3 regions of the Mesorhizobium sp. M8A.F.Ca.ET.165.01.1.1 genome follow, and region 1 is predicted to be linked to each of the others. Evidence: predicted binding sites of a transcription regulator. Region 1 holds the regulator's gene; each other region holds the start of a gene.

What was found. The regulator PhoB, encoded in region 1, activates phosphate uptake and scavenging genes when phosphate is short. The targets are predictions, from matches to a motif close to TGTCATNNANCTGTCAT.
Region 2: EN808_RS32305 (PhoX family phosphatase) is a predicted target of PhoB. The motif match lies at 2,530-2,546, and genes of this name have one in related genera.
Region 3: phnC (phosphonate ABC transporter ATP-binding protein) is a predicted target of PhoB. The motif match lies at 2,400-2,416, and genes of this name have one in related genera.

The regions. Positions count from the first base shown of each region.
Region 1 is NZ_SRTH01000012.1:173,095-177,448, reverse strand. It holds gene xylF (D-xylose ABC transporter substrate-binding protein) at 1-554, opposite strand, end outside; gene EN808_RS26490 (ROK family protein) at 819-2,063, shown strand; gene phoB (phosphate regulon transcriptional regulator PhoB) at 2,329-3,018, opposite strand; gene phoU (phosphate signaling complex protein PhoU) at 3,037-3,744, opposite strand; gene pstB (phosphate ABC transporter ATP-binding protein PstB) at 3,770-4,354, opposite strand, start outside.
Region 2 is NZ_SRTH01000022.1:41,296-45,649, reverse strand. It holds gene EN808_RS32315 (NAD(P)/FAD-dependent oxidoreductase) at 1-114, shown strand, start outside; gene EN808_RS32310 (hypothetical protein) at 106-330, opposite strand; gene EN808_RS32305 (PhoX family phosphatase) at 465-2,468, opposite strand; gene EN808_RS36575 (hypothetical protein) at 2,745-3,230, shown strand; gene EN808_RS32300 (response regulator transcription factor) at 3,423-4,085, opposite strand; gene EN808_RS32295 (sensor histidine kinase) at 4,082-4,354, opposite strand, start outside.
Region 3 is NZ_SRTH01000001.1:219,750-224,103, forward strand. It holds gene phnE (phosphonate ABC transporter, permease protein PhnE) at 1-389, opposite strand, end outside; gene phnD (phosphonate ABC transporter substrate-binding protein) at 445-1,353, opposite strand; gene phnC (phosphonate ABC transporter ATP-binding protein) at 1,464-2,321, opposite strand; gene EN808_RS01125 (DUF1868 domain-containing protein) at 2,451-3,161, opposite strand; gene EN808_RS01130 (DapH/DapD/GlmU-related protein) at 3,308-3,925, opposite strand; gene phnL (phosphonate C-P lyase system protein PhnL) at 3,922-4,354, opposite strand, start outside.

The DNA of each region.
Region 1 (4,354 bases):
CCGACATTCTTGATCTTGCCCGAGTCGATGGCTTCCTTCAGCACTTCCATCGAGCCCGAGAACAGGAAGTCGGCATTCGGGTCGGCACCCGAGCCCTTGATGAAGACGTAGTTGCCTTCAGGCTTCACCTTGAACACTTCGCGGGCCTGCATGCGGCCGACTTCCTTGTTGTCGAAGGTCAGGTAGAAGACGTCCTTGTTTTCGATCAGGCGGTCATAGCCGACGACCGGAATGCCCTCGTCGAGCGCTTTCTGCACCGCCGGACCGATGGCCGAGGCATCCTGCGCCAGGATGATCAGCGAATTGGCGCCCTGCGAAATCAGGCTCTCGACATCGGTCAGCTGCTTGCCGGGATTGGACTGCGCATCGGCGGAAATGTACTTGTCGCCCGCGGCCTCGATCGCCTTCTTCATGGCGGCCTCGTCGGTCTTCCAGCGCTCTTCCTGGAAGTTGGACCAGGAAACGCCGATGACCTTGTCCTTCGCCTGCGCGACCGACACCAGTGTCAGCGACATGGCGACACCCGCCAGGATGGCGGCTGTGAATCTCTTCATGATATCCTCCCTGCGCCGCGTATGGCGCGACCAAACTGGCCCGAAGGCCGGCACAAAGGCTCTATTTTTTCGAGCCTCGAAAAAACACTGGTCCATCACCGGAACACTGTCAACATCGATTCTGATGGATTTTGAGGTGCCGGAAATTTTTTTTCGAGCCTCGCAATAAATAAATGACAGCACCGGCCGCTTCTGCCAGTGTTTGACCCTGTTGCCGGAGGTATTCGAGGGGGATCAAGAACCGCGGCAACCGGGAGGGAAAGCATGTCGGTGGGAATCCGCCACGACGATCTGCGCCGGCGCAACCGCGCAATGGTGATTGCAGCCGTGCGCCGGGATGGTCAGCCCTCGCGCACCGAGATCGCCGCCACCACTGGCCTCAGCCACTCGACCATATCGGCGATATCCGCCGACCTGATCGGCGAAGGTATCCTGACCGAAGGCAAGCCGAACGAGGCCGGCTCACTCAAACGCGGCCGGCCGCAGGTTGGCCTCGGCCTCAACCCCGAGGCCGCGGCTGTGATGACCGTGGTGCTGTCGCTGAATTTCCTATCCGTCGCCGTCATCGATTATGCCGGCCAGGTGGTCGCCGAGGAACAGCGCCGGCTGGACACGCTGACCATGTCGCGCGAGGCTCTGATCGGCGAATGCACGGCAATAGTGCGCCGCCGCATCGAGGACCCCGATCTCGATGTCCGCAGTGTTGCCCGCATCGCGCTGGCGATCCAGGGCATCACCGACACCGAGGCGCGTGCCATGCTGTGGTCGCCGATCACGCCGCAGACGGACATTGCCTTCGCCGACATACTCGAAGCCGAATTCGGCATCCCCGCCACCATGGAGAACGACTGCAACATGATGGCGGTGGCGTTGCGCTGGCGCGACCCTCAACGCTACCGCGACGACTTCATCGCCATCCTGCTCTCGCACGGCATCGGCATGGGCCTGGTGCTCAAGGGCGAACTGTTCACCGGCACCCATTCATCGGGCGGCGAATTCGGCCACATGATCCATCGCCCGGGCGGCGCGCTCTGCCGTTGCGGGCGGCGCGGCTGCGTCGAGGCCTATGCCGGCAACTATGCCATCTGGCGTAATGCCAGGCAGCTTGGCGAGGACGCCGAACCGGTCGCCGATGTCAGCGACGCGCAGATGCGGACACTCGCCGCGACGGCAAGGGAGAAAGACGGACCGGAGCGCGAAGCCTATCGCAAGGCGGGCGAGGCGCTGGGCTATGGGCTGGGCAGCCTGTTCGCGCTGATCGACCCGGCGCCGGTCGCCATGGTCGGTGTCAGTGCCGCCGCCTTCGATCTGATCGAGCCGGCCTTGCGCGAGGCCATCGCCCAGACCGCCGGCGGCCAGCATTCGGAATCGATTTCCTTCGACACCGAGCCGAACGAACTGCCGCTGATTCGCGAAGGCTGCGCCATGCGCGCCTTGACCTTCGTCGACCAGGAGATTTTCGCGCCGGGCGTGCAGGCGAGAGGCAGTGCTGGGAAGAGCGTGGCCTGAGCGAACGCTCCGGTGAATCACCACCAATGCTGGAGGTTGGCCGAGCGCCCTCAAGGTCGTCATCCCTGGGCGGAGCAGCCGCGAAGCGGCGTCGCGGAGACCCTGGGATCCATGCCGTGACCTCGATCGTAGAGTGCAACGGCGCAGAATTCTGCACTGCGGCGACGCGTCGAGGTCCCGGCATGGATCCTCGGGTCTGCGCCGCGTCGCTTCGCTCCTTGCTCCGCTCGTGGATGACGAAGTCAGGGGCGTAGCCGCCCTCGACCTAGTCTTCCCTGATCGCGTAGCCCGCGCCGCGGATGGTGCGGATGACGTCGGGCATGCGGCCATTGTTGACCGCCTTGCGCAGGCGACCGACATGCACGTCCACCGTGCGCTCGTCGATATAGATCGTCTCGCCCCAGACATTGTCGAGCAACTGGCTGCGCGAGAACACCCGGCCGGGATGGCGCATCATGAATTCGAGCAGCCGGAACTCGGTCGGTCCGAGCCGGATTTCGCTCTTCTTGCGATAGACCCGGTGCGATTCACGGTCGAGCACGATGTCGCCGACCTTGAGCACGCTGGACAGCACTTCCGGCTTGGCGCGACGCAGCAGCGCCTTGACCCGGGCCATGAATTCCGGCGTCGAGAACGGCTTGACCAGATAGTCGTCGGCGCCGGTCGAAAGGCCACGCACGCGGTCGCTCTCCTCACCGCGCGCCGTGAGCATGATGATCGGCAACCTCTCGGTCTCGGGCCGCATTCGCAGGCGCCGACAGAGTTCGATGCCGGAAACAGCCGGCACCATCCAGTCGAGCACCAGGAGGTCGGGCACATTCTCCTGGAGGCGGATCTCGGCTTCGTCGCCGCGCGTCACCACCTCGACCTGGTAGCCTTCCGATTCCAGATTGTAGCGGAGGAGCACGCCGAGCGGCTCCTCGTCCTCCACCACCATGATGCGTGGCGCGATCATTGGCAGATCATCCTATCGTCAAGCCGCCGGCGCCGACATCGCCGTCTCGTCCTGCTTCGGACGATTGGCGGGCAGTTGCGTTCCGGTCAGCACATAATACGCATTCTCGGCGATGTTGGTCACATGGTCGCCGATGCGCTCGAGATTCTTGGCGCAGAACAAGAGATGCGTGCAAGCCGTGATGTTGCGCGGATCCTCCATCATGTAGGTCAGCAGTTCGCGGAACACCGAGGTGTATTTGACGTCGATGCGTTCGTCGTCATTCCTGAGCTTGGCGAGGGCGGCGGCATCGCCGGCCGCATATTCCTCGACCACGCCCTGCACCTGGATCAGCACCAGCTGCGCCATGGAGTCGATCGAGTGCGACAGGTCGCGCGGCGTCGCGGTGAGACCGACGGAACCGACACGCTTGGCGATGTTCTTGGCAAGGTCGCCGATGCGCTCGAGGTCGCCCGCCATGCGGATCGAGCCGACGACATGACGCAGATCGTCGGCCATCGGCTGGCGCTTGGCGATCAGGGTGATGGCGCGGTCGTCGAGTTCGCGCTGGCGCGCATCCATGATGGCGTCGTCGGAGACGACGCGCTGTGCCAGCGCGTTGTCGGAATTCAGCAGAGCCTTGGTGGCGCCGCCGACCATCGTGCCGGCGAGATCGCCCATGTCGCTGATCAGCCTGCTGATCTGTCCGAGATCCTCATCGAAGGCTGCGACTGTGTGTTCGGCCATGATCCTGGTCCTCGTATGCGTGATATCAGCCGAAGCGGCCGGTGATGTAGTCCTGCGTGCGCTTCTCGCGAGGCGACGTGAAGATCTTCTCGGTCTTGTCGAATTCGACCAGTTCGCCCAGATACATGAACGCCGTCTGGCGCGACACGCGCGCCGCCTGCTGCATGTTGTGGGTGACGATGACGATCGTATAGTCGGCCTGCAGCTCGTCGATCAGTTCCTCGATCTTGGCGGTCGACAGCGGATCGAGCGCCGAGGCTGGTTCGTCGAGCAGGATGACTTCCGGCTTCACCGCCACGGTGCGGGCGATGCAAAGACGCTGCTGCTGGCCGCCCGACAGGCTGAGGCCGCTGGCGTTGAGCTTGTCCTTGACCTCGGTCCACAATGCCGCGCGCTTCAGCGCCTGTTCGACACGGCCGTCCATCTCGGACTTGCTGATCTTCTCGTAGAGACGGACGCCGAAAGCGATGTTCTCGTAGATCGACATCGGGAACGGCGTCGGCTTCTGGAACACCATGCCGATCTTGGTGCGCAGGAGATTGAGATCCTGCGAGCGGTCGAGGATGTTCTGGCCGTCGAGCAGCACCTGGCCGTCGGCGCTCTGCTTCGG
Region 2 (4,354 bases), on a different contig from region 1:
TGGTTCACCGGCATGCGGCCGAGCATCCGCGGCTGCTTCGCCAATGCCGGCATATTGGCCAAGGCGATAGCCAGGCGCATCGCCGGTCCCGGCCAGCCGGGGACCTCACGCTGATTTCGGCTCCAGCCGCCGGAAACCGACGGCCTCGGTCAGCATCTCCTCGTCGACCATGCCGGCATTGTAGAGGGCAAGCAAGGTGAGGGCCAATTCACGCGCCTCCGTGGATTCGGGATGCGCTTGCCGTCGGCGGCAGGCCTCATCGAAGACACGTTGCAACGTGGCCACTTCGTCAGGTTTGAGCAGGCCACGGTCGTAGATCGACTTGGGCATGGCGATGATCTCCTGATCACGATTTAGGGCGCCATGTGTAAATTGCCAATCTTTCCCGAGGCTTGAATGCAATGCCGCGCAAAAAAGTGGGGCCGCGGATCGCCGAAGCCCCTCTCGTTTTGTCTCGCCCGACGTCAGACGCCGATCTTGCCGCCGCCCTGTTTGGTGATCGCCACGACCGCAGGCCGTACCGGCATGTCGGGCTTGAAATCGGGCCAGCGGGTCGACAGGTCCTCATAATAGGAAGGCCGGCCAAACGCGTCCCAGTCCTCGCCGCCGTCGCCCGGATGCTGGACGGCGACGAAGGCGGTCTGATCGTCCGGCGTAAACAGCGGGCCGCACATCTCGGCCCCGATCGGCACCCGGAAGAACAGTTTCGAGGTCGCCCGCGCCGATCCTTCCGTGTCCACCGCCCACAGGCCATCGGTGCGGCCGGTGGCCTTCGGGCCCTGGCCGTCGGTGGCGACCCACAGGCGCCCGGCCGAATCGATCGCGCAATTGTCGGGCATGCCGAACCAGCCATTGGCCGTCGTCGCGGTGGAGAAGGTGGCGCCGACATCGGCCACCGACGGGTCGCCGCATTTCAGCAGCACTTCCCACTTGCCCTTTGTGGCGGCGAAATCGCCGCCGTCCTCGACGATCTCGATGATGTGGCCGAAGGTATTCCCGGCGCGCGGGTTGGCGGCGTCGGCCTGATCGGCCTTGCGCTTGGAATTGTTGGTCAGCATGACATAGACCTTGCCGTTGCCGGCATTGGGCTGGATGTCTTCGGGCCGGTCCATCTTGGTGGCGCCAAGCAGGTCGGCGGCGCGGCGCGTCTCGATCAGCACGTCGGCCTGGCCGGCAAAGCCGTTTTCCGCCGTCAGCGGACCCTGGCCGAACACGATCGGCATCCATTCGACCGAGCCGTCCTCGGCGAATCTGGCGACATGCAGTGTGCCGTCGTCGAGCAGGTCCTTGTTGGCCGCGCGGTCTCCGGCATTGAACATGCCCTTGGTGACGAATTTGTAGACATAGTCGAAGCGCTCGTCGTCGCCGAGATAGAAGACGACGCGGCCGTCCTTGGCGACGATCGATTCGGCGCCCTCATGCTTGAAGCGGCCCATGGCGGTGCGCTTGCGCGGCACCGAATCCGGGTCGTTGACATCGACCTCGACGATCCAGCCGAAGCGGTTGGGCTCGTTCGGCTCCTTGGCCAGGTTGAAGCGGTCGTAATGCGCGCCCCATTCATAGGCGCCTTCCGGGATGCCGAGGCGCTTGTAGTTGGCGGCTTCCTTGTGGCCTTCCGGCAGCTCGCCGGAGAAATAGCCATGGATGTTCTCCTCGGCCATCACATAGGTGCCCCAGGGCGTGACGCCGCCGGCGCAGTTGTTGATCGTGCCGAGGACTTTCGTTCCGGACGGATCGGCATTGGTCTTGACGCGGTCATGGCCCGCGACCGGGCCGGACAGCGTCATCTCGGTGCTGGAGGTGATGCGGCGGTTGAGCTTGCCGTCACGCACAACCTGCCATTTGCCGCCGTCCTTGCGGATCTCGACGATGGTGCCGCCATGCGCGGCCATCTCGACATCGACCTGCTCCTTCGAGAGCGGCGCCACCTCGGCCGCCATCTTGCCGTCCTTCTCGACGATCTTGACGATGCCCGGGAACATCAGATGCGGGTTGGTGTATTCGTGGTTGACCACCAGCAGGCCATGTTCCGCCGAGCCATCGATCGCGATGTAGCCGACATAGTCGTTGTTGTAGCCGAACTGCCTGGCCTGGGCTTGTGCCGACTGCTTGGTCGGATCGAATTCCGGCGAATCGGCAAACAGCGGATCGCCCCAGCGAAGCAACACATCGGCGTCGTAGCCCGGCGCGACATGGTGCTTGTCGTCGATGCCGGCCTCCAACTCGTCGAACTTGAAGGCCGAGCTTTCCGCGGCGCGGGCATCGTCGGCGGCGATCATCGCCAGCGGGCTGACGGTGGCGGCGATCGCCGAGACGGCAAGCGAACCCTTGAGGAAGCCCCGGCGCGAAAACCGCGCGGCGATGATCTCGCCCATCGTGCGGTTTTCGCTGGGATTGTTGGCCGGGCCTTCGTTTTCCTCGAGCAGGCTGGTGCGGAATCGGGCGTCGGGGGAGCAATGTTCGGTCATGAGAGCCTCTGGCTGGATTGGCTGGAGCTTGTTGCCTGATCGACCGCCTTACAGTCGGCCGATCACATTTTCGTGACAAGGTATCGGCGCTGCCGCGGCCTCACGACACCATTTTTCACGCCGGACCTCGGACTTTAGTCCAGTCTTGCGCCTGCAAAGGTCCTGGGAGACAAACGCAACGGTCGGAGGTCGCTTCCGGTCACCACGTGTTTCGGCGATGTTGGTTGCACTGCAACGTTGGGGTGGGTGCACCGGCTCAATCGACGGAGTTCAGGGATGCACGGATCGATAACGGCCCGTTGTTGCCGGCTGGCTTTCGGATCGGCTGCGCTTCTGGCGCTGACCATCGCTCCCTATGGAATTGCCTTTCATGGCTTCGTGCCTGGAATCGAGGCCGCGACCGCGCTCGCCAAGGGTAGCGGTGGCGGCGGTGGTGGTGGCGGTGGCGGTGGAGGCGGTGGCGGCGGCAGCAATGGAAACGGCAACGGCGGCGGCAACAATGGAAACGGCAACGGAAATGGCGCTGACAACGGTGGCGGAAATTCGGGGTCCGGCAAGGGCCAGGGCGGGAAGAGCAGCCATGTCAACGCCACCACTGGCGACGAGGTCGACGTGGACGGCAACAAGATTACGGTTCACCACCCCGACGGCTTAACGGAAAAGATCGAGAACGGCCGTTTCAGGATGAAGGATGCGCTCGACCGCACGATCATCGACCGCCCGGCCACACCGGCCGACGTCAGCCGTCTCAAGGCCCTTTGAATCCTTCTGAAATCTCCGCCTTGTGAAGCTGGTCAACAGGCAACGACCAGCTTCACACGTCACCTCCGCCGCCCCCCGGCGGAGGTGACCTCGTTTTCGCGCTGTGTTCCAATGCTGCGATGACTTGGAGCAATTCCATGAAAAGTGCGTAGCGGTTTTCCCGGGAGAAGCGCGTAGCTTCGCTAAACCGCTTTATGAGAAGTCCCTCTCGCGGTCACGAAACTCGCGCATCATGAGGGCAGCCTCGGTGCGGTTCCGCACGCTGAGTTTCGACAGCACCCCCGTCATGTGGTGCTTGACGGTCTTCTCCTGCAGCTCCAGGCGCAAGGCAACTTCCTTGTTGCTCAGTCCTTCCGCCACCAGCCGCAGGATTTCGGTCTGTCGGCCGGTGAGTTGCCGCAGCCGGTCCGCCACGCCGTTGGTGGGCTGCAGGGACTGCACATCGGAAAGCAGCCGGGCCGACAACATCGGCGAAAGATAGCTTTCGCCGGCCGCCACGTTGCGCAGGATATCGGCAAGCGAGCGCGATCCGACTCCTTTGAGGATATAGCCGTGCACCCCCGCGTTCAGGGCCTTGGTCACGTCGGCATTGGCCTCCGAAACGGTCAGCATGACGATCTTCTGGGCGGGATGGTCGGCAAGGATGCTTGCAACCGCGGCCAGGCCGCCGCCGGGCATGGAAATGTCGAGCAGCAATATGTCGGGCTGCACGGTCGAGGCGATGCGTTCCGCGTCCTGCGCGGTAGCCCCTTCTCCGACCACCTCGAAGCCTCCGATCTCCGAAAGGCTGCGTGTCACACCCTCGCGGAAGAGAGGATGGTCGTCGACAATGGCGATGCGGATGGCGCCCATCATGCTTGCTCCTCGACCGAAAGACGGATCATCAATTTCGTGCCCTTCGGCCCCGTCAGGGTTTCGAACTGTCCGCCAATGCTTTCAACCCGCTCCCTGAGGCCGGCCAGCCCCAACCCTTCGGCCCGGGCCGGATCGAAGCCCGGCCCGCCATCCGACACTTCGACGAAAAGCCGGCCATTTTTCATTCCCGCACGCACCGCCTGATCCTTGCCCCGCCCGTGGCGGTAGGCATTGTTCAGCCCCTCCTGCACGAAGCGATAGATGCTGAT
Region 3 (4,354 bases), on a different contig from region 1:
AAGGTCGAAACCAGCGCCACGTTCACCGTGGTCAGCATCAGTTCGAAATATTCGGGGACGTAGAAACCGCCCCAGACATAGACGCGGCCGAGCGGGAAGTTGAATTCCTGGGTGCCGGTATCACGCGGCGAGGCGATGTCGAACAGCGCTCGCCAGACGTCGTTCCAGTCTTTCGGGACCAGCCAGCTCAGGAAATCCAGTATGTGCGGCAGCCGGTCGAAGAAATGCCCGGCATTGGCTTCGTCGGCGAACCACATGCTGGAAAGCATCGCGGCAAGCAGGAGGCCGACGCCGAGCACGGTATAGAACCGGCGCAGCGACGTCTGGCGTCGCCAGGCATCGGCCGTCTGGTGAATGCCGTCGGAGGGGGCTGTCACGGAAAGGGTCATGATCGGAGATGCAAAAAGGGCGGTGTTTTGAACACCGCCCCTTCCGATTTCACCGTTAGCCGCCGATGGCTGCCTTACGGGCTTCGACGATGACGTTGTAGAAGTCGGGCTTCACCGGAACGTAGCCGGTAAAATCGCCGCCTTCGACGCCTTCGAAGCAAGCCTTGTCCTTCTTGGGCAGATCAGTGAAGAAGGCGGTCAGCTTGGCGGTCATGTCGTCGCCGAGCGCGGTGCGCACGACCAGCGGGCCGTTCGGGATCAGGCCCGAGCGCCAGACTTCGACGAAGTCGTTGGGGTCGACGGCGCCCTTGGCGACTTCCTTGTGGAAAGTGCCGGAGGTGTAGCCGTTCTTGAAGTCGCCGATGCCCGAGGAATCGTCAACCGCGACGTCGACCTTGCCATCACGCACGGCCAGAACGTTGTTTTCGTGGCCGCCATTGAACTGGGTCGAAGCGAAGAAGGTCTCGTTCGAAGCGCCGGTGTCCTTCGGAATCTGGGTCAGCGGGATCAAATAGCCGGAAGTCGAATCCGGATCGGCATAGCCAAGCTTCTTGTCCTTGGCCGACTTGATGTCGGTGATCCCCGAGGTCTTCAGCGCCAGGCCGATCGAATAATAGCCGGTGGCGCCGTCGGTCTGTTTGGTGGTGAGGATCGGGGTGACGGCTTTCGGGTCCTTCAGGACAACGCTGGCATAGCCGGAGGCGCCGAGTTCGGCGAAGTCGAGCGTGCCGCCGAGCAGGCCCTGGATGACGCCGTCATAGTCGGCGGCGGGAAACAGCGAAACCTTCTCGAAGCCGAACTCGGTCTTCAGGTGGTCGGCCAGGCACTGGTAGTTGCGCAGCCGGTCGGTTTCGTTTTCGCCGCCGAGAATGCCGACGCGAAATTCCTTCATGTCGGCGGCGTGGGCAATGCTGGTGGCCATGGCGAGCACCGAAACGGCGCCGAAAACCATCTTCCTGAACATTGATGTCTCTCCTGTAAGTTCCGGCCCCGCGCCGGCAGCGTTCTTGATCTTGACAAGTGCCCTTGACGCGGGCGGACGATCCAGGCGCTCGCTACTGGCCCGTAACGGGCTCAGTATCCCGGGAATGCGGGTTCGAGCGGTCCGGCGGATGCGGCGATTTTCTGCTTGAAGGCAGCGCTGGTGGAGGTGATGGTCTCCGATATCTCGCCGCCATTGCTGTCGGCGCCGTAGACAAGACGCACAGCTTCGCGGTTGAGCTCTTCGGGCGGCCCGTCGAAGACGACCTTGCCGGCGGCCATGCCGATGATGCGGTTGCAATAGGTGCGGGCGGTATCGAGCGTATGAAGATTGGTGACGACGGTTATGCCTTCGCGCAGATTGATGTCCTGCAACGAATCCATCACCACCTTGGCATTGAGCGGGTCGAGCGAGGCGATCGGCTCGTCGGCCAGGATCACCCTGGGCTGCTGCATCATGGCGCGGGCGATGGCGACCCGCTGCTGCTGTCCGCCCGACAGGGTGCCGGCGGGCTGAAGTGCGGTGCGGGCGATGTCGAGCCGCTCGAGCGCGGCGACCGCTTCCGCGCACTCGGCGCGCGAAAACATGCCGAGAAGGTTGGACAGGGTCGAACGGTGGTTCAATTTGCCGAGCAGTACGTTGGTCAGCACGTCGAGGCGCGGCACCAGGTTGAATTGCTGGAAGATCATGGCGCAGTCGCGCTGCCAGCGGCGCAGCGGCGACCCGCGCAACCGGGAAACCTCGGCGCCGTCAAAAAAAATCGACCCCTGGCTGGGGTCGACAAGACGGTTGATCATGCGAAGCAGAGTTGATTTGCCCGCGCCCGAACGACCAATGACACCAACCATCTGCCCCTGCGGGATCGAGATGTTGACGTCGCTGACGGCGGTGTTCTTGCCAAATCGTCGGCTGACACCGCGGATTTCGAGCGTGGCAGAGCTTGCTGACATGGGCTGGTTCCAGTCCGGTCCATATTGATCGTCAGGCACTCGCCTAACGCAGCCACATGAACCTGCCATGTCGCCAGCATGTCAGTTTTGTTACGCTCCACAGATACGACGGCCGCGTCCTGCTGGCGATCAGCCGAGCACCAGCAATTCCTCGAAATGCTTCATGTCGCGGAATGCGCAGAAGGCGGGCGGCTTGATCTCGATCACCGGGGCCTCCCGGCCGAAAAGCGCCAGGCTCTCATCGAACAGCGCCTGCCAGGCAGCAGCCCTGTCGTCGGCGAGACGCTGGATCTGATAGGCGAAGGTGATGTGGAAGACGTAGGCGTCATGGTCGGGGTGCCGGTAGCCGAACGGCACAGCCAGTGCATCGCGCCATGCACGCATGATGCGCACATCCTCGTCGGTCGCGCCGGCAACGGTGAGGCCGCTCGGCACGATCTCGACCACCTTGATATTGAACGGGCCGGCGCCCTCGAAACCTCTCAGGCGCTCCAGATAGAGGCGGGTCATGGCGTCGATGCCGGTGTCGAGCGGAACGTCGCGCGGCCAGAAGGGCAAGCGGCGGCGATATTCGATGATGCCCTGGAACAGCGTCATGTGCAGGCTGGAAACCGGCGTGAAGGCGAGGCGGTCGGCGTCCGGCATCGCCATCATCCGATCGCGCACAGCAAGCACAACGGCTTCCGATGGTGAGCCGCTGACCAGATGGCTGACGACGGTATTGCCGGGTTCGATCAGGAAATTGCCGGAAGTGTCATAACGCGTGCCGAGATGTGTCGGCGGCATCGGATTGGAGCCGGCAAAGAATCCAGCGAGCGAGGGTCTGACAGTGTCGGGCATGGAGATCTCCTTGGGAGATGGCGTCCTGTCCGAGTCCTGTGTCAGGGATATGAACAGGACCGCCATATGACGATGATGTGAGCGGCTATGTCTCTTCACCTGACACAATTCCAGGAAAACCGGTTCTCCCTTTTCCTGGAATTGTCCTATCCCTCGTACTTCTCCAGGAACGCCTCGGCGGACAGTTCGCGGAAATCGTCGAGCGAGGCTCGCAGCCTGGCATGGTCCCAATCCCACCAGGCAAGCGCCTGGTAGCGTTCGGCGGTGCGGCGGTCGAAGCGCTCGCGGATCGGTTTGGCCGGCACGCCGGCGACGATGGTGTAGGGCGCGACGTCCCTGGAGACGACCGCTCCGGCGCCAACGGCGGCACCGTCGCCGACGGTCACGCCAGGCAGGACGGTCGAGCCGTGGCCGAGCCAGGTGTCGTGGCCGATGTTGACGCGCTTGGCGCGACGTTCAGCGAAGAATTCGCTCTCATGCTCGGCGTCATCCCAATAGTCCGACGCGCGGTAGGTGAAGTGGTGCAGCGTCGGCCGCCAGGTCGGATGGTTGGTGGCGTTGAGGCGCACGCTTGCCGCGATGTTGGCAAACTTGCCGATGGTCGCGCACCAGACGGCGCAGTCCTGCATCATGTAGGAATAGTCGCCGAGTTCGCTTTCCGACACCCGGCTGCGGTCGGCGATCTCGGTCCAGCGGCCGAGCGTCGAGTTGTGCACCTCCGCTGAGGGGTGGACCAGCGGCGTCTCCGACAATTTCCTGGTCATGCGGCGAGTTTTCCCGGGGCGAAGGCGGTGACGTCGATGATGCGGTCGGCCACCGCCTCGCGCACATCGTGGTCGTGGAAGATGCCGAGCAGGGCAACGCCGGCCAGCTTCTTGGCGGCGATGAGTTCGATCACCACGTCGCGGTTGGTGGCGTCGAGCGATGCGGTCGGCTCGTCGAGCAGCAGGATCGGATGCTCGGTGATGAAGCCGCGCGCGATGTTGACGCGCTGCTGCTCGCCGCCGGAGAAGGTTGCCGGCGGCAGCATCCAGAGTTTTTCCGGCAGGTTGAGCTGGGCCAGCAAGGCGCGGGCCTTGGCTCGGGCGGCCTCGCGCTGCTCGCCGCGTTCGACCAGCGGCTCGGCGACGACATCGAGAGCCGAGACGCGCGGCACGGTGCGCAGGAACTGGCTGACATAGCCGATCGTTTGC